4 regions of the Mesorhizobium sp. M0761 genome follow, and region 1 is predicted to be linked to each of the others. Evidence: riboswitches for the same ligand, from Rfam matches in the RefSeq annotation. Region 1 holds a riboswitch; each other region holds the start of a gene.
What was found. Region 1 has a riboswitch for cobalamin ahead of metE (5-methyltetrahydropteroyltriglutamate--homocysteine S-methyltransferase). Riboswitches for the same ligand answer to the same signal wherever they lie in the genome.

Region 1 (4,929 bases):
CCGCAACAGCCGATCTCCCCCAGCGTGAGACACGGCCGTTGACATTTGTTCCCCCAGATTGTTTTCGCCGCGGTGTCAGACCAAGGTAGGCGTCGACGTCACTGGCCGAGGAAAAGCGCGAAGGATCATCGATCGTATGGCGGTAGGTCAACGCCGTCACGACGCCGACGCTAGGAACCGTCATAAGCCGGCGCGTGGTGTCATCCTCACGAACAAGGCGTCGTACCTGCCGGTCCAGCTTTTCCTGTTCCCTGCAAGCCTGTTCATGGACGGTCAGAAGCGGCTCGATCACGGATCGAAGCTGATGCCCGTCGACAACCAACGCCTCGACCTTTAGCCGAAGCTGCGCACCGATTGAGCGACTGAACTGCAGCCCGTACTCCTTCAGCATTGACCGGACTTGGTTCTCGAGATCGCGGCGGATGGCGATAAGTCGCGATCGCGCCACCAGGAGGGATCGGGTTGCCTGGCTCTCTGTGCTTTTGACCTTGACCTCCCGATACCAGCCGACGCGAACCAGCTCGGCCAGGCCGCGGGCATCGTTCTCATCACTTTTGTTCATTCGAACTGAAAGTGCCGCCTTCGCATGTCGAGCATCAATGCAGACAACCGGCATTCCGACCCGTTTAAGCTCATGCCAGAGCCAACTGGACATGGCGCCCGTCTCGAATCCGATGCGCTCGGTGTGCGGTGCGCGTTTGCGGAGCAACTCGGTCAGTGCTCCCGGATCGGACTTCACTTTCCCTTGGAAGACAGCCCTTCCAGCATCATCGACGACGCAAACGCTGGTCTCTCGCTGCGACACATCCAATCCGACATATTGCTTCACTGCGGCCTCCTTGATCTCACTGGTCGGCGGCTTTTGCCGTCCACCGAGTCTTCGTTCAAAGGAGCGACGGCAGCAATTACGTCATCGTGTGCAAAATCGGATCAGACTCAATCTCCCTCCATGTGCGGGCGACGTATTCTCCGTCGATCTTGAGGATGCACCACATGTCTTTGCGCCAGGGCTTCAGATGGTTCTCCGCCAGCCGTCGACGGACGGTCTCAGAAGACAGCTCTTCATGGTCGGTGAGCCGGACCATCTCCTCGGCCAGGAGGTTCGAGGGTCCAGCGGGCCCGTCCCGGTGGCGGCTTTGAGCAGGCGGTCGCCACCACAAGCGCCTCCTCCTTGCTCGATAGTTTGCGCTCAACGCCGGGTCGCCGCTCCTCGGAGAGCGCTCCCTCCAGGTTCGCTTCCACAAAGCGGCGCCGTGTCCGATAAATCGTCGATCCCGAGACCTTCAAGGGTTGCGGCGATCACCTCGTCGCTCACGCCGTCGTTCGCGGCCAAGAGGATCTGTGCGCGTTTTATTTTGCGCGTCGCGTGGCGCCCCCCGCTCATAGCGCGTCAAGTTGATCACGCTTCCGATTGGCTAAGGTCCACAAAACTTTATACTCACCTGCACCTCCTTCAGCGTGCAGGCGCAGATGAATCCGGAAATGAGTCAGTCACTTGGCGAACGACAAGCCGCGCCGCAGCCGCGCTCTACGCAGCTTTAAGGCCAGTATTTGGCCTTCATCTATGCCCGGATCTTCAAACAGCCCCGGCCGAAGCCGACATGCAGCGCCACTTCGACGTCACCGCTCCGTCCGTCCACCAGATGGTGATCACTTTAGAAAAAGCCGGCCTCGATCTCGCGCACGCCCGGGGCCGTCCGAATTCCTCCGGAAGCGCTTCCGATTTTGCGCTAAAACAACCCATCACAATCTCTGTGGAACGGTACTAGTTATCCGTGATGACGACTGGCGTGCCATTTCCCCTCGGACCACCGTTTGGCGCTCACTCCGTGAAAACCGCTTCTGCCCGCACGCACGGCTTGCGGCCGCATCGTTAAACATCGCCCCCAATGCGATCTTCTGCATTCTAACGACGTTGTCACGCGCTTGAAGTGTTGGCCGAAATCCTTCGTCGGCGACCTGCGAGGGAATGTCGCAGCCCGACAGGAATTCATTAGTTGGACAATGGTGGCAGCGGAGCAGCGCCGCCAATGGGCGACTGAATATTTCACTATGTTAGACAAGCGTAAAAGCGCGATCACATAACGACATAAACATTTCGTTATGCGCCATTGACAAAAGAGCGAACTGCTGTGATTGTCTGCGTGTCGTGGTTCTCGCGTGCGGCGCTGCCGCCGCGGAGCTAAGAGGGAAGCCGGTGCGATGCCGGCGCTGCCCCCGCAACTGTTAGCGGCGAGCCAACCCCAATCATGTCACTGAGGCGAATACCCTCAGGAAGACGGGTAGGCTATGACCCCGCGAGCCAGGAGACCTGCCACGCGAATTACGTCCACGGGCGGGGTGTCTCGGTGGCCGCTGCAACCCGGCGTTGATGCCGGCCTGCTAGCGCCTTCCTTGTCACCGACGCCCCAATCATCGGGGTATGACATGACTGTCTCTCAGCAAATTCCTGTAGCAACGCTCGGCGTGCCGCGCTTCGGTCGTCGGCGAGAACTGAAATTCGCCCTTGAAAGCTACTGGTCCGGAAAATCGTCCGCTGGCGACCTTCTTGGGACGTCGAAGGCACTCCGTGCCGCTAGCTGGGAGGAGCAGCGCGATCGCGGCGTGTCAAAAATCCCCTCGAACGACTTCTCGCTTTACGACCATGTGCTCGACACCGCAGCCACGGTCGGCGCCATTCCATCCCGGTACGGCTGGAATAGCGGCGAGGTCCCACTTGACATCTACTTCGCAATGGCGCGCGGCAACCAGGGTCAGACGGAGGATTGTGGACACGCTGGTCACCAGGAGGCGGCTCATGGACCTGGTGTAACCGCGATGGAAATGACCAAGTGGTTTGACACCAACTACCACTACATTGTGCCGGAGCTCCATGATGATCAGACGTTCGCCCTCTCGTCAACGAAGCCGGTCGATTACTTCCTCGAGGCTAAAGCTCTCGGCATTCACACACGCCCAGTCATCCTTGGACCCATCACCTTCCTCAAGCTGGCGAAATCGCCTGCCGAAGGGTTCGGTCCCATCGCGCTCCTACCGCAGCTGCTGCCCGTTTACGAGCAGCTTCTACAGAGGCTGAAGTTGTCGGGAGCCGACTGGGTGCAGATCGATGAGCCAGCGCTTGTCCTCGATCTGAACCCGAACGAACGAGCTGCGTTCGAATTCGCCTATGGCCAGCTGTCGAAAGCCGCGCCCGAGCTGAAGATCATGCTGGCTACGTATTTCGGGTCGCTGGGAGACAATCTCGAAACCGCGGTTTCTCTGCCCCTGGCCGGCCTGCATATTGATCTCGTGCGCGCTCCCGAGCAGCTGGAAACGGTGGGTCGGCTCGCTCCGAAGGATCTGGTGCTCTCGCTCGGCTTGATCGATGGCCGCAACGTCTGGCGTGCGAACCTGCCCGCCATTCTCGACCGCATCAAACCGATCGTCGCCGGCTGGCCCTTGGACCGCGTCGAAATCGCGCCTTCTTGCTCGATGCTGCATGTGCCGATTGACCTGCGCATGGAGACGGAACTCGAGGCCGACATCAGGTCGTGGCTCGCCTTCGCGGCCCAGAAGACCGACGAGCTGGTCTTGCTGGCCCGGGCCCTGTCCCAAGGCAGGGATGCGGTGGCAGGCGCGTTGAAAGCGTCTGCCGAGGCTGCCGCCACTCGCGTGACGTCCACGAAGATCCATGACCCGCTTGTTGAGGGGCGGATCGCCAGCATTGACCATAGCATGAAACGACGAGAGAGCGCTTTTGGCGAGCGCTCCAGAGTCCAGGCCGGTACGCTCGGGCTGCCGCCGTTCCCGACGACGACAATCGGGTCCTTCCCGCAGACGCCGCAGGTACGCCGCGCGCGGGCCGCTCATGCGAAGGGCCAGCTCAGTTATGTCGACTACGAGATCTTCCTGAAGAAGGAGATCGAGTCGGCAATTCGTTGGCAGGAAGAGATCGGGCTGGACGTGCTGGTGCACGGTGAGTTCGAACGAAATGACATGGTTCAGCATTTCGCCGAGCAGCTGTCTGGCTTCGCCTTCACCCAGCATGCCTGGGTACAAAGCTATGGGTCGCGCTACGTGCGTCCCCCCATCATCTTCGGGGACGTATCGAGGCGCAATCCGATGACGGTGCGCTGGTGGCAATTCGCCCAGTCGCTTACGGAAAAGCCCCTGAAGGGAATGCTCACAGGCCCAGTCACCATTCTCAACTGGTCCTTTGTTCGCGACGACGTACCCCGCTCCGAAGCCTGCCGCCAGATCGCGCTCGCCATCCGCGACGAAGTGACGGATCTCGAAAGGTCCGGCGCAAGGATGATCCAGATCGATGAGGCCGCGTTTCGCGAAGGATTGCCACTGCGCCAATCTGACTGGAAAGCCTATCTCGACTGGGCTGTCGAATGCTTCCGGATCGCTTCAACGGGTGTAAAGGACGCGACTCAAATCCATACCCACATGTGCTATTCGGAGTTCAACGAGATCATCGACGCGATCGCTGGAATGGATGCGGATGTCATTTCGATTGAGACGTCGCGCTCGAAGATGGAACTGCTGGACGCCTTCACGAGCTCCAAATATCCGAACGAGATCGGTCCCGGCGTCTATGACATTCACTCACCACGTGTGCCGGAGGTCTGCGAGATTTCGGACCTAGTCATGCTTGCCCGCGAGCGACTGTCCGACGGCCAACTGTGGGTAAACCCGGACTGTGGCCTCAAAACACGCAAATGGGAGGAGGTCCGCCCTGCCCTCATGAACATGGTCGCTGCAGCGCGCGCGCTCCGGGAGAAAGTGGCCTGAGGCTTCTCCTTCCTCACCGTGTGGTGAGCTACCGGCTGGCTCATGTCGGCCGTGAATATGCCAAACTGGCACACTCTTGGAAATGAGCCACTCGCGCAAATGTGCAATTTCCCTACTGCACGTGTCTTAATCCCGTAGAAATATAAATGTGAC
Region 2 (4,929 bases), on a different contig from region 1:
GAAAGCGCTGCCGGAGATGGCCAAAACGGCGGCGGCAGCAAGGATGATCTTTTTCATTTCAAATACTCCTGAATTTTTTGGGATCCCGAGAGCGACGGGTTAGCCGCCCTTCTTTGGTCGGGATCAGCGATTGCCGTAGAGGTCGCGGTCGGCGCCCTGAACGACAGGCTGCTTGTCAGCGTGCGCCGGCTTCTGAATGGAAGCCGTATACGAGCTGTCGACCGAGACGGCTGGCTGGTTCGCACCATTGGAACCGTAATTGTCGCTACCGGCGAAGGCGCTGCCGGTGATCGCCAAAACGGCTGCGGCAGTGAGGATGATCTTTTTCATTTTTAGTACTCCAGTTTGTCTGTCCGTCTAGCGGCGTGTCTTGGGAGGAATTCGCGTCGTTCGGACAGCCCCGATGTGGGAAAGCCATAGGCTGGTTTCCAATCACGAAGTTGTTCCGTGTGGACCACGGTCCTGCACCTTGAAATTGTGCCAGGAAGTTCCTCTATGGTCATTTATCGCATTGTTTTCAGTTGCTTATGTCGAACCGAGTGGTTCGCTCCGGTGTCGGTTTCCGGGCCGTCGTTCACACCGTCCTGCACGCATTGTCAACAGAAACGAACCGTTCGGTTCGATTAGAGATTGCTAATAGTAACTTTTCGATACCGTTGAGCCCTTTTTGCCCCCGATCGGAACTGGATCCGCAGCGATTCGAAACGGCGATGATGGCGTCGCAAGAAACGTCTCAGCTCTTTGACCGGCGGCGGGGGGCGTATGCCGCGCGTGTCGCGCCGCATGGATATGATGTCGCTTTCATGCCGACGTCGCGATCGCTGCCGTGATTAGATGATCGCATCTCAGGTGCCGCTTCGTGACGACGCAGCGGAGAATTGGGAAGCCGGTCAGAATCCGGCGCTGCCCCCGCAACGGTGGTGGAGTTGAAGTCGCAACGGGAGACCACTGGGCAAGAGCCTGGGAAGGTGTCGCGATGGTCCGCAAGGACAACTCCAGAGCCCGGAAACCAGCCCGAGATGCATAGACTCGACTGATCGCGGTGGGCGGTCAAGAGGTGGATAGTGCATGTCCGGCGCCGCGCTGGCCTGCGTCCGATCCTTCCTCCATCACCACCAAGTTCAGTCCTTAACCCACGAGGACAGAACTATGGATACGCGCAACGACATGCTGAGGCTCCTGAACGGCCGCAAGCAAGGCTTTTCGCTGGAACAGCCCTTCTACACCGACCCGGACTATTTCAAGCTCGACATGGAGCTTATCTGGTATCGCGACTGGCTGTTCATCGGCCATGATTGCGAACTGCCGAAGCCCGGCAGCTATATCACCGTGCAGATCGGCGATTATCCGGTGGTGCTGGTCCGCGACCAGAAGGGCAACATCAACGCCTTTCACAATTCCTGCCGCCATCGCGGCAGCCGTGTCTGCAACACTGAGAAGGGCATGGCGGCAAAGCTTGTCTGCCCCTATCACCAGTGGACCTACGAGCTTGACGGCCGGCTGCTGTTTGCCCGCCAGATGGCCGACGGTTTCGACAAGAGCCAGTTCGGCCTGAAGCCCGTCGCCTGCGAGAGCGTCGGCGGCTATATCTTCATCTGCCTGGCAAAAGAACCTGCCGACTTTGCGCCGATGCGCGCCATGATAGAGCCCTACCTCAAGCCGCACGGGCTGAATGAAGCCAAGGTCGCCTTCGAGAGCACCATCATCGAGAAGGGCAACTGGAAGCTGGTCTGGGAAAACAACCGCGAATGCTATCACTGCGCCGGCAATCATCCAGAGCTGTGCAAGACATTCCCCGAAGCGCCGACGGTGACCGGCGTGCAGGGCGCCGACAGCGATCCGGAGATGCTGGCGCACTGGGCGAAATGCGAGGCGGCGGGCCTGCCGAGCAAGTTCCGCATCGATCCGGCCGGGCAATACCGCGCCACCCGCGCGCCGCTGCTGCGCGATGCCGTCAGCTACACGATGTCGGGAAAGCGCGCGGTGACGAAGAACCTGTCCGACACTGTTGCCGCCGACCGCATCGGCACCTTGATGCACTACCACTATCCGACGACCTGGAACCACATCCTGATCGACCATGCGGTCACCTTCCGGGTGCTGCCGATCAGCGCCACGCAAACCGCGGTGACGACCAAGTGGCTGGTGCACAAGGATGCGGTCGAGGGCGTCGACTACAACCTTGAGGAGCTCACCCATGTCTGGACCGAGACCAACGACCAGGACCGCCGCATCGTCGAGGAAAACGCCTTCGGCATCCTGTCGCCGGCCTATGAGCCCGGCCCCTATTCGGAGCTGCATGAGGGCGGCGTGATCCAGTTCGTCGAATGGTACGCGGCCTTCATCGGCCCGCGCCTTGCCGAAGGCGGCCGGCCGGCGCTGCGCAGCGTCGCGTGAACTGGAGCAGGCGAAGAGGGACCAGAGGATGAATGCGATGACGGATCTTGGGCTCTATCGCCATCTCGACCAGATGGCGCCGTGGAACGATAGGCTGCAGGTGCTGGAAGTGATCGGCGTCAGCGACGAGGCGCCCGACGTCAAGACCTTCACCTTCCGCTCCGACAACCAGACCTGGTTCCGCTACAAGCCGGGCCAGTTCCTGACGCTGGAACTGCCGACACCGGACGGGCCGCTGATGCGCACCTATACGCTGTCGTCGTCGCCATCGCGGCCGTTTTCGATCGCGGTGACGGTCAAGGCGCAGGCCGGCAGCATCGGCACGCGCTGGATGTTCGACCATCTGGTGCCCGGTTCGCATGTCAAGGCCTACGGACCGGCCGGCGACTTCTCGTTGCACAGCCACCCGGCGGCCAAATACCTGTTCATTTCCGCCGGCTCCGGCGTGACGCCGATGATGTCGATGCTGCGCTGGCTGAACGACTGCGCGCCATGGACCGATGTCGGTTTCGTCAACTGCGCGCGGCGTGCCGAAGAGATCATCTTCCGCAAGGAACTCGAACTGCTCGGCGGCCATATGCCCGGCCTGTCGCTCGGCTTCATGATCGAGGAACGTTCCAGCCGCGAAGGCTGGTACGGCCATATGGGCCGCATCGATGCGATCCGGCTGCCCTTGCTGGCTCCGGACTTCCGCGAGCGCGAAATCTTCTGCTGCGGCCCCGATCCGTTCATGCGCGCCGTGCGCGGCATGCTGGATGCCGCCGGCTTCGACATGACGAAATACCATCAGGAGAGCTTTGCCGCGCCTGTGGTGGAGGAAATTCCGGCGCCGTTTGCCTCCCCGGTCGAGGACGGCATCGCTGCACCTGTCGAAGCCGTGACGCCGATCCGCTTCTCGCTTTCGGAGGTCGACGCCGGCTGCGTCGCCGGCCAGACCGTGCTGCAGACCGCGCGCAGCTCGGGCGTGCGGATTCCCGCCGCCTGCGAGTTCGGCCTGTGCGGCACCTGCAAGGTGAAGAAGGTCTCCGGCGAAGTCGAGATGAGCCACAATGGCGGCATCCTCGACCACGAGATCGATGACGGTTTTATCCTTGCCTGCTGCTCGAAACCATTGTCGGCGCTCGAAATCGAGGCTTGAGCCGGTCGACTTCGCCGCAACGGTCGCCGACGCAGGCGTTGTATTCGCGGGTCTTTGTCTTGCCAACCAACGGCCAAGTGATTTAGACGCACTTAGGAAGGGCTTGGCAGACCGTGAAGCCGGCGCATCCCTTCAGGGCGCATGGGACGGGGGACAGAGCGATGCAACAGCGGGTCTACGCGGTCGCAAGCAAGGACATCGTTTTCGAATCATTCGATGGCGAAGCCGTCGTTCTCGATCTTTCGAACGGCAAGTATTTCGGCTTTTCCGATTCCGGCAGCCGGGTCTGGCAGGCTTTGTCGTCCGGCGTCGCCACTGAAGCGCTGGTCGGAGCTGCCGCGGGCGCCGCAAAAATAAGCCTGGCCGACCTCGAAAGCTTCGTTGCCCGACTGCTCGATTTCGGGTTGCTTGCGCCAGCCGAAACACCGGCACAACCGCTTTCGGGCGAGCTGTCGTCTGCGCTTGCTGCCAGCAATGAGCCGCTCAAGGTCGATGTCCATGACGACCTTGCCGATCTCATCATTGTCGACCCGATCCATGAGGTCGAGGAACCTCTCGGCTGGCCGGCGGTGAAACAGGCATAATCGTTTCCCTAAAGCGCGTCGCGTTTGAAGGACTCAGGCGACGCGGTTTAGATCTTTTATTTTATGCATGTCGTCGTCTCAAAACCGGGGCCACCCCGAGCGACATGCATCAGGCGACCCGGCGCAATTCTGGACGCTGAACAACCAACACATGCCTTTGATCACGCTGCAAACCCTGCCGGATTATGCCCGCCATGTGCTGGCGGCCGCGGAAAGCGCCGCCGCATTCTATCCCGTTACCGCCAGCGTGCGGTTGCCGGGACTGGAGCTGAGTGTCCACCTCGACCATGGCACGCTGGCGGAAGCCATGAGCCATGCCTTCATACCGGCCCCGGAAAATCCGTCTGCATCTGACGGCTGCCGCATTTTCGTCGCCCACCCGGGCATCGATGGCGTCCTCGCCCCGGCCACCTGGGGCCGAGGCGATTACAACCATCATGCCTTTGCCAACCGGCTGGAAGAGGCCGGATTGCGCGGCAGCTACTATCATGACCTCGATTTCTGGCAGTTCCATGACCCGCAACGCCATGTCGGGGCGCAGCTGATGATGGCGGCCGAGGCCTTTCCGCCATGGGAACAGGCGGCGCCGCTGCGCGCCTTCCTGCATTGGGAATATGCGGCGCGCGGCATGCGGCTTACCCATGCCGGCACGCTGGGCATCGATGGCAAGGGCGTGTTGCTGGCGGGCTCCGGGGGAGCCGGAAAATCGGGAACAGTCGTCGCCGGCCTGCTCAATGGGCTCGATAGCGTCGGCGACGACTATGTGCTGATCGACCGGACCCGGGGGGTGACGGCCTATCCGCTGTTTGC
Region 3 (4,929 bases), on a different contig from region 1:
CGCCCCCCCCCCCCCCCCCCCCCCCACCGCCGATGATGAAGGTCAAACTGCGATCAGGCAAAGCTGTCGCGCAGGCTGGTCGCGGTGCCGGTGAAGCGCGCGCGCACTATGCCGACAACTGCGCCGAGCACCAGCCAGAACACCAGATTGGTCAGCGTCACCGCCACCACGAACTGATGATGCAGGCCCTCCGGGATCGGCGTTACGAAACTGTCAGGCTGCGGCGCGCCGACAATATGCGGGGCGACGATCAGGACGACGGCGAGCACGGTCAGGGGCGCCGACGTGCGGAAGGTGATAAGGGCAAGACCGATCGCGGTTGCCATCACCGTTGCCCACCACCAGATCTGGCGCTGTATGAGATCGGCCGCCGGCATTGCCGGCAGTTCCGGCGGCAGGCCGAGCCCCGGCGCCAGCGTGAACACGGCAAAGCCCGCCAGACCCCAGAACACGCCCTGGCGCCAGCTGCCGATGCCGCCGGCGAATTCGGAAACCGCCACCAGGACCAGCGCGAAGCCGATGCCGGTGACGATATTGGCGACGACACTGAAGGCGAAACGCTCGAAGCCGTCGGCCGGTGCCCAGCCTTCGTCCTCCGCCGGCGCGGCTGCTTCAGCCGGTGCTGCGCTGCTCACCGCATTTTCCGCCGGCGCGGCGGTGCTCATGGCATTGGTGTCCGCAGCGTTGGCGGCGGGCACCGCGGCATGCTGATGCTCGTGGCCGCCACCAGCCTTTTCGTAGACCTCCGCCTTGAGGATCAGCGGCACGGTGGCGTAGGCCTGCATGCAGGCGAGAGCGACACCGGCCACGAGCCCTGCGATCGCCGCGATGAACACGACGTTGCGAAACAGGTTCATGATGTCAGATCCTCGTCAGTGGCAGGGAAACGCCATCGAATGGCGATAGTCGTGCGCCGCATTGTGGACCGCATCGATGTGCGAGAAACCGACAACGCCGACGACGAAAATGCCCAGAAACGCGCTAAGCACGAGCTGCATGAAGCGCGACTGCGAGGAGACGGAAGCGCCGAGGGAGACGGAAGCGGTATTCATATCTTGTCCTTTCGCCCTCCACCCGAGGGCATCGAAGTCAGTTCCCTGTCGCCGGCAGGTCTCCTGGCTCGCGGATCAGCGCCCTTCCCCACCTTCCCGAAGAAAAAATCCCCAGTGGCTTGGAGAGGACTACCGCACACAGTTGCGGGGGCAGCCACGGCATTGGGCAACAAGTCAGCCCTCACCGCATTCCCTCTTGGTCCCTAACGGAACCGACGACATGCATGACTATAGGCTGAAACGGTCGCATCCGGCAAACCAAATTCCGCCGGCCAACAGCGCGAATGCGCCATGCGGCGTTACGGGTTCAACGCGGTGATCCGCTCGGCAACCAGCCGCTGCAGCCGCCACAGATGGCGATCGTGAATGCCGCGCTCTTCAAGGTTTTTCACCGTGTTGTAGAGATAGTCGGCGCCCGACCCCCAGTGCCCGCAGGACGTTGCCAGCCTTTCGACGACCTTGCCCTCGTCGAGCGGTCCTGAATAGGTCAGGCCGTTGCGGTTGATGACGAAGGCCAATGCCCTGAGCGGTCCGGCCTCGCTTGCAAGCTTGAGCATGCGCGGCCGGTAGCTTGTCGGCTTCAGCGTGACTTCGCGCCGGAAAAGCCGGCCCAACTGCTCGCGCCGGTTATTGTCGGTCAGCCGAAAGGCGACGCCCTTGCATTGTCCGCCACGGTCCAGCGCCATCATCAGGCCGGGGCTGTCCTTGGTGCCGCGCCAGCGCGTCATGTTCATGCAAAAGGATCGATGCCAGCCGCACGCCAAGGCAACGCGGTCCTCGACATAATCTATTTCCGGTTTCCAGATCAGCGATCCATAGCCGAACAGCCATAGCGGTTCGCTGTCCGGGAGTTCGACCTGCAATTCATCCAGCAGCGCGTCATAGTCGGCTTCATCGAGATGCATCGCGTCCGGATCAGGCCCGGGGTCCCTGATCTCGCGCCAGCAGCGCGCGACCAGCTCCAGCGTAAGCGACATCTGTCGTGCGGCCACGTCCGAATCCCCCCAATTCCGAATGTCCCATGTCTACGACATGATTATGCGCCGCGCCTGCAACCGGCAATGCGGCACTCTGATTGACAAACGATTTGCCGGGGTGTCGGCTGACGCTTCATAGGAAGCCAGCCATGCATCCCAACCCGAGCGAGCGCGACCCCTATAACGGCCTGAGCCGGGCCCAACCGACGCTACCGTCGTCGGCCTATTGGGATAGCGAGGCTTACCAGCGCGATCTCGAGGCCATCTGGTACAAAAGCTGGCTGCTCGTCTGCCGCGAGGCCGATCTTGCCCAGCCTTTGGCATTCAGGACATTCCGCGTCGGCACGCAGGAAATCGTCGTGCTGCGCGACGACACCGGCGAGTTGCGCGCCTTCCACAACACCTGCCGGCATCGCGGCTCGCAGCTTTGCCAGGAAAGCGAGGGCCGGCTGAAAGCGCGGCTCATCACTTGCCCCTACCACGCCTGGTCCTACTCGCTGCGCGGCGATCTCGTGCGCGTTCCCTCGAAATCGCTGCCAGATGGTTTCGACAAGGCCGATCATCCGCTCTACCAGGTGGCGCTGTCGGTGTGGCGCGGTTTTGTCTTTGTGAACCTTCAGCAGGCTGCGGCCGGCTCCGCCGGGACCTCCTTCGATCCCGCATCCGGCGACCTCGCCAACTGGCCGCTGGAAACGCTGGTATCAGGCCGTGTCCTGCGCAAGGTGATGAACTGCAACTGGAAGATCTTCTGGGAAAACTTCAACGAGTGCCTGCATTGCCCGGGCGTCCACAAGGACCTGTCTCGGCTGGTGCCGATATACGGCCGCGGCCTGATGAGCCGGCACGACGACCCCGACTGGGTCCGCCATGCCGACAATGACGCGCCGGAGTTTTCGGGTGGCCTGCGCGCCGGCGCCGAGACCTGGTCGCGCGACGGACATGCCCATGGCCCGGTCTTACCGGGCCTGACGCCAGCCGAGCGTGCGGCCGGACAGACCTATGCCACCAGCCTGCCCTCGATGTTCATCGTCGGCCATGTCGATTATGTCAGGACGGTGCGACTGATGCCGCTCGGTCCCGAACAGACCGAACTCACCGCCGAGTGGCTGTTCGCGCCCGAGGCGCTTGCCGAGACCGACATCGACAATGTCGTCGCCTTCGGCACCCAGGTGCTGGAGGAGGATGCCGCGATCTGTGAGATCAATCAGAAAGGCCTGCGCTCGATGCGCCACCAGGCCGGCGTGCTGATGCCGGAGGAGTACGATCTGCACCGCTTCCACAACTGGGTGCGCGAGCGGCATGCAGCGCTTGAGGCAACCGCCTGATCGGCGACTAAAGCGACTTCGGCAAATAGCGCCAGGTGATAAAGCCGCAAACAGCGGCCAGAATGCCCAGCGTCACGAACACCGAGCCGAGGCCGAAAAACGCCAGCACCACCGAATAGACCAGCGGCGGCGTCAGCTCGGAAAAGTCGAGATAGGTGCGGTAGACCGCGGCCATCTGCGCCCGCTCATAGGACCGCACCGAGCGCATGAAGGCGGTCGAGCCCAGTGCATCGAGCGCGATGGTGAAGAAGGCGCCGCAGAGCAGGAAAAAGCCCGTAAGCAGCGGCGCGGTAGTGCCGACCGCGCCCGCCGCAAGCAGCGTCGCCGACATCGCGAAATAGGCGAAGGTCATGGTGCGCCGGCCGCCGAAGCGTTTTCCCGCTTTGCCCCAGAAGATCGCCATGAACAACAGCGCATTGCCGGCCGAAACCAGCAGGCCGCCGGCAAGCTTGCCCTCGCCGGTAATCACCATGAACAGCGGCCCGTAGACGAAGAACGTCGTCCAGAAGCATGACCGGCCGAAGGCGATCAGCCAGGCCAGCCTGAGCCTGGGTTGTGCTACGAAGCGGCCGATATTGGCCAGCGGATTGGCCGGCCGCGTCTTGCCGGGCCGGATCGACTGGTTGTCGCCCAGCCTGTAGGTCCAGAACAGCGCCAGCAAGGCCAACGCAAACACCGCCACCGCGCCATGCGCGGCATAGATGCCGTAGCGTGTGTAGAGGAAGATGCCGAGTGTCGGCCCGCCGGTCCAGGCCAGCATCGACCACGCCATGCGCAGCGATTCGGCCTGCATGAAATCGGTCTTGCGGATGTGATCCATGATGTAGAGGTTGAGCGTGATCGACAGCGCGCTCGCCCCCATGACGCGGCACAGCATGCCTGCCAGTTGCCCGGCAAGCGTGTGGGTGACGAAGAACAGCGAGCCCATCGCCAGCAGGCAGGCGCCGGCGGTATAGACCCAGCGCCGGGCAAACCTGCGGATCAAGATCGGCATGAACAAGGTCACCGACAGGCCGAGCAGCGCCACGATGGTGTAGAGGATCGAGACGATCTGCTCGTTGTGCAGAATCTCATAAGCCTGGATCGGGATGACGCTCGATACCGTGGCGCGGGCGAAGGATTCGACCGCATAGAGCGAGGCAAAGGTGCGCGCATCCGCCGGACGCAAGGCTGGAAGCCAGATCGGATGGCGCACATGGGTGGACATTTGATCCCCAAATCAGACTCGCAGCCCAAATCTGCGCTGGCGCTTCCTCCGCCGGTAACAGGAAACCGACCCCTTCCCGGCAAAAAGCAAATTCGGCCAAAGGCTTTCCGGCTCTGGCCTAAAGCGCCGCCCGATGCAGCCGCACGGCATGACCCGGAGCGTAGAGGGCGGCCTTCTTTTGTCCGGTGCAACCGTGATAGTCGTCTTTCGGGCTGAATCAGATCGCGAGACCATGAGCATCCATACCGCACCCCCTGGAGATCAACTGAAGCGAGATCAACCGAAGCGCATCGTCGCCATCGATGTCGTACGCGGCATCGCGCTGATCGCCATGGCGAGCTACCACTTCACCTGGGATCTCGAAAATT
Region 4 (4,929 bases), on a different contig from region 1:
GAAGCGGATGTCGAATTTCATCCGGGCATCGTCGAACGAGTTGAACCCGCACTCGTAGGCGGAAAGCTTCTCCGGATCGGGATTGCGATAAGCCACCAGGAACGGCGCGATGATAAGCGCCAGGCCTACAACTGCGGCCACGGCGATGAAGAGGACGATGGGCAGGTATGAACTGAGGAGTACGTTCATGCTCGGCTTTCCGTTGGCGGCCAATCCACTTTGATTACAGCAACCAACCCTAATGCGGAAGCGCGACAGTTTAACCGCTGAACCGTTTTAGGTGCCTTTGCTGCAACGCGGCGAGGGTTAGCGCACGGCTTTCAGCGAAGCAAGTCAAACCTTGTTCAAAAGACAGTGCTGGACGGCAGGCCGGGAAAAACTGGTCCGATCTCCTCCTGTTTGATTTCCTTCATCTTTCACTCCACTTTTGTCTCCTGACACATCTCCCGCCATTTGCCTGCTAGCATGACCGGAATCGCCGGCTAAAGTCGGGAAAATGGTTCGAGGCAAGACACTTTGACGAAGGACAAAATCTCACTCCCCGCGGCCAGGCGCATCGCGCTCGCCGCGCAAGGATTTCTCGATCCCCGCCCGGTCGGCACGCCCGATCGCCGCCACCTCGCCCGCGTGCTGTCGCGCACCGGCTTGCTGCAGATCGATTCCGTCAGCGCGGTGGTGCGCGCCCACTATATGCCGCTCTATTCGCGGCTTGGCCCCTACCCGCTGGCTTTGCTCGACAATGCGGCCATCACCCGCAAACGCACGGTGTTCGAATACTGGGCGCATGAGGCCTCGTTCCTGCCGGTCGAGACCTACCCGCTGATGCGCTGGCGCATGCAGCGGGCCGAGCAAGGCGACGAAATGTATCTCGGCCTCGCCAAATGGGGCCGCGAGCACGCCGCCTATATCGAAGAGATCTACCGCGCGGTCGCCGAGCGCGGCCCGATTGCCGCTTCGGCACTGGAAGGCCAGAAAGGTTCGGGCGGCTGGTGGGGCTGGAGCCACGCCAAGCACGCCTTCGAATGGCTGTTCTGGGCCGGACGCATCACCACGGCGCACCGCCGTGGCTTCGAGCGTTTCTACGACCTGCCCGAGCGCGTGCTGCCGCAGGCGATCCTCGATCTGCCGGTGCCGGCGGCCGAGGACGCGCACCGCGAATTGCTGCGCATTTCTGCCCGCGCCCACGGCATCGCGACGTCGGGTGACCTGCGCGATTATTTCCGCTTGTCGCCAGCCGACATGAAGGGCCGGTTGGAGGAACTGGTTGAGATGGGCGAGTTGCTGCCGGTAAACGTCGAAGGCTGGGACAAGCCGGCTTACCTCTATAAGGACGCCCGTCTGCCGCGAAAGATCGAGGCCCGCGCGCTACTGGCGCCCTTCGATCCGGTGGTCTTCGAGCGCTCGCGCACCGAGCGCCTGTTCGATTTCCACTACCGCATCGAGATCTACACCCCGGCTGACAAGCGCCAATATGGCTACTACGTCCTGCCCTTCCTGCTCGGCGACCGGATCGTCGCCCGCGTCGATCTCAAGGCCGACCGTCCCGCCGGCGTGCTGCGCGTCCACGCCGCCTACGCCGAACCCGGCGCACCGCCTGAGACCACCGCACAGCTTTTCGAGGAACTAAAGGAGATGCAGGGCTGGCTTGGCCTTGAGCGCATCGAAGTGACGCCGGCCGGCAATCTGGGGCCGGCATTGGCTAGCGAGAGAGATGGCCAACCCTTGCAGCGTCTGTCATAGACGCCTCAATAAGCCTCGTAGGTTGTGCAATGGCATCGGACAAAGTGCTCGACATGATCCATGGCGCCCTCATTGCGCATGGAATAGATGCAGTCCGCAGAGATAGGGACGTCATGCTCCAATCGAAGCAGCTTCGGTTTGAGGCTGAGGTGTTCGAGACGAGTTCTGACCGGCTGGTCCTGGAAATCTACATTTTTTCTCCGCTGCTTGATGTTCAGCCGGTCATTGAATCCTTTGCTGGCTTCGGCGACACGCGCGAACAGGAACTGAACCAGGCGTTTGAAAAGTTTCTCCGTGGTGTTTTCCATGTGGCCATTGAGGGACTGGCCGATCACGTCTGCGAGAACATGCAGGCCGAAATAGAGCTTTGGCAGCGAAGCAGCGCCAGTTGGAAGATCTGGCGAAAAGATGCCCGCTGGAAAATCTATAGCGGCCCGGTCATTTCCCAGGCCACAACCGAGCTATGCTCGCTGACACCAGGCTATCCAGCATTCTATGCCAAGCTGGAAAAGCTGTTCACAGCTTCGGTACCCCCCGGAAGCCATTTTGTCCGGACCTTTCTGGCAGGCTTGAAGGGCACGCTGATTAGTGCCGAAGTCCTTCTGGACAACGCGGTTTGGCATGAGGGACAGAATCTGGCTGTCGGTCATGACTGGGACTATAGCGATGGCTATCAAGCTATCCGACAGGTCATCCTGGCACTGCCGGAAGCCGGGACATGACAGCCCCTGCCGACATCGCCATGTCGTAGCCGTGCGTTGACACCGCCGCCCGCAAAAGCCTAAATCCGCTGCAGACGGTCCCCTGCCCGCAACGGCAAGGGCCAATAGGGAATGCGGTGCGGGATTTCGGTCCCAAATCCGCGGCTGTCCCCGCAACTGTAAGCGACGAGCCAAGGCCGAAAGCCACTGGGTAACACCGGGAAGGCGGCTAACCAAGGCGACGACCCGCGAGCCAGGAGACCTGCCGTCTGAGACAAAGTATCCGATCGCCTGGCGGGTTTCCGGGCAAGGAGCACGGTTTTTGGACCAGAACAGCAGTTTTTCGGCTGGCACAGCGGACATTGCGTCCGGGGACAACGACGCCCTGACCGGCGTGACCGTCATCGTCTGCGCCTCCTGCCGCGATGAGACCGGTTCCGACGCCCATCCGCGCGCCGGCGAATTGCTGGCTGAGGACACACGCCGCGCCGCTGCCGGCGATATCCGGGTCCGCACCGCCGAATGTCTCGGCAATTGCAAGCGCCGCCTCAGCGCCGCGATCCTGCGCGATGGCTGCTGGAGCTATGTCTTCGGCGATCTGGCCGCAACCAGCGGCGCCGACCTCGTTACCGGCGCAAAGCTCTTCGCGACTTCGGCCGACGGCCTCATCCCGTGGCGCGGCCGGCCCGATAGCCTCAAGCGCGGCCTCGTTGCCCGCATCCCACCCCTCGACATGCTGAAGGACTGACGATGAACGCTTCAAACCCGGCCGCCAACCTCTCCCGTGTTCCCTGCACTGTCGTTACAGGCTTCCTCGGCGCCGGCAAGACGACGCTGGTCCGCCATCTCCTGGAAAATGCCGGCGGCAAGCGCATCGCCATCATCGTCAACGAGTTCGGCGACATCGGCATCGACGGGGAAATCCTGAAAGGCTGCGGCATCGACACCTGCCCCGAGGAAAACATCGTCGAACTGGCCAATGGCTGCATCTGCTGTACAGTCGCCGACGATTTCGTGCCCGCCCTCGACAAGATCCTCGCGCTGACACCGAGGGTCGACCACATCCTGATCGAGACCTCGGGCCTCGCTCTGCCCAAGCCGCTGGTCCAGGCGTTCCAGTGGCCAAGCGTGAAGAGCCGGGTGACCGTCGATGGCGTCATCGCCGTGGTCGACGGCCCGGCGCTGGCTGAGGGACGCGTTGCCAACGATATGGACGCCCTGCAGGCGCAGCGTGTCCAGGACGAGACGCTCGACCATGACGATCCTGTCGAAGAAGTGTTCGAGGACCAGATCGCCTGCGCCGATTTGATCATCCTGTCGAAGAGCGATCTGATGGACGCCCCCGGTTCGGCCCGCGCCAACGCCATCATCAATGAACATTCCGCCCGCGCCGTGAAGATCGTGCCGACCGCACATGGCAAGGTCGACCCGTCGGTGCTGCTTGGCCTCGGTCTCGCCGTCGAAGACGACATCGAGAACCGCAAGTCGCATCACGACGGCGCTTTCGATCATGAGCATGACGATTTCGACACCTTCATCGTCGACATCCCCTCGATCGCCAATCCCGACGACCTGGCCAGGCGCGTCGCCACCGCCGCCGAACAGGAAAACGTGTTGCGTGTAAAAGGCTTCGTCGATGTCGGCGGCAAGCCGATGCGGCTTTTGCTGCAGGCCGTCGGCCCACGCGTCAACCATTACTATGACCGCGCCTGGGCGGCTGAGGACGATCGCCGCTCGCGTCTCGTCGTCATTGGCCTGAAGGGGCTGAACCGTCCGGCGATCGAGCGTATACTCGCCGGTTGATCTCAGGCACGAGCCGCGATGCATATACTCGCCACGACCTCCGCCTCGCTCGACGATCTCGCCGAGCCAGTTGATCTCCGGCAGACGCCGGCGGATATCGTGGCGCTGTCCTTCACCGACAGCGACCTCGCCGGCCTCGCGGCGGCCTGGAAGGCCGATGCCGTCCGCCTGCCGTCGATGCGGCTGGCGGCGCTGCGCGACCTGCGCCATCCCATGTCCGTGGACCTCTGGATCGACAGCGTCGCCCGCCACGCCAAGGTGATTTTGGTGCGCATCCTCGGCGGCTACGACTGGTGGCGCTATGGCTGCGACCAACTCGCGGTGACTGCTCGCGAACGTGGCATCAAGCTGGCGCTGCTGCCTGGTGAAAGCCATGACGAGGACCTCAGGCTGATCGAAGCCTCGACGCTGCCCCGCGCGGAGCTGGACGGCCTGCTGGGCTATTTCCGCGAGGGCGGGCCGGAGAATATGACAGCGCTGATGCAAAGATTGGCGGGGCTGGCGGGACGGGATGCGGCTTCGGCTGACCCGGTTAGCGTGCCGAAAGCTGGTTACTACGAGCCAGGTCGCGGCGTGGTGGGCAAGTTGGATTTGGCCAATGTCGGCGTTCCTTCACACCCCCCTCTGTCCTGCCGGACATCTCCCCCGCAAGGGGGGAGATCAGCCGTCACCAAAGCCGGCTCCT

Region 2: another riboswitch for cobalamin. It lies ahead of NKI32_RS11510 (aromatic ring-hydroxylating oxygenase subunit alpha); the one in region 1 lies ahead of metE (5-methyltetrahydropteroyltriglutamate--homocysteine S-methyltransferase).
Region 3: another riboswitch for cobalamin. It lies ahead of NKI32_RS23625 (CbtB domain-containing protein); the one in region 1 lies ahead of metE (5-methyltetrahydropteroyltriglutamate--homocysteine S-methyltransferase).
Region 4: another riboswitch for cobalamin. It lies ahead of NKI32_RS23860 (DUF1636 family protein); the one in region 1 lies ahead of metE (5-methyltetrahydropteroyltriglutamate--homocysteine S-methyltransferase).

The regions. Positions count from the first base shown of each region.
Region 1 is NZ_JAMYPF010000036.1:19,784-24,712, forward strand. It holds partial or broken gene NKI32_RS31040 (IS110 family RNA-guided transposase) at 1-829, opposite strand, end outside; partial or broken gene NKI32_RS31045 (helix-turn-helix domain-containing protein) at 954-1,384, opposite strand; cobalamin riboswitch at 2,134-2,333, shown strand; gene metE (5-methyltetrahydropteroyltriglutamate--homocysteine S-methyltransferase) at 2,428-4,776, shown strand.
Region 2 is NZ_JAMYPF010000005.1:382,818-387,746, reverse strand. It holds gene NKI32_RS11520 (DUF680 domain-containing protein) at 1-57, opposite strand, end outside; gene NKI32_RS11515 (DUF680 domain-containing protein) at 124-330, opposite strand; cobalamin riboswitch at 831-1,032, shown strand; gene NKI32_RS11510 (aromatic ring-hydroxylating oxygenase subunit alpha) at 1,150-2,397, shown strand; gene NKI32_RS11505 (FAD-binding oxidoreductase) at 2,435-3,535, shown strand; gene NKI32_RS11500 (PqqD family protein) at 3,697-4,119, shown strand; gene NKI32_RS11495 (serine kinase) at 4,271-4,929, shown strand, end outside.
Region 3 is NZ_JAMYPF010000017.1:69-4,997, forward strand. It holds gene NKI32_RS23620 (CbtA family protein) at 54-857, opposite strand; gene NKI32_RS23625 (CbtB domain-containing protein) at 873-1,052, opposite strand; cobalamin riboswitch at 1,089-1,284, opposite strand; gene NKI32_RS23630 (gamma-glutamylcyclotransferase) at 1,352-2,044, opposite strand; gene NKI32_RS23635 (aromatic ring-hydroxylating oxygenase subunit alpha) at 2,179-3,354, shown strand; gene NKI32_RS23640 (MFS transporter) at 3,362-4,561, opposite strand; gene NKI32_RS23645 (heparan-alpha-glucosaminide N-acetyltransferase) at 4,794-4,929, shown strand, end outside.
Region 4 is NZ_JAMYPF010000017.1:44,604-49,532, forward strand. It holds gene NKI32_RS23845 (NADH-quinone oxidoreductase subunit A) at 1-189, opposite strand, end outside; gene NKI32_RS23850 (winged helix-turn-helix domain-containing protein) at 517-1,740, shown strand; gene NKI32_RS23855 (DUF6348 family protein) at 1,770-2,462, shown strand; cobalamin riboswitch at 2,521-2,725, shown strand; gene NKI32_RS23860 (DUF1636 family protein) at 2,764-3,189, shown strand; gene cobW (cobalamin biosynthesis protein CobW) at 3,192-4,244, shown strand; gene cobN (cobaltochelatase subunit CobN) at 4,263-4,929, shown strand, end outside.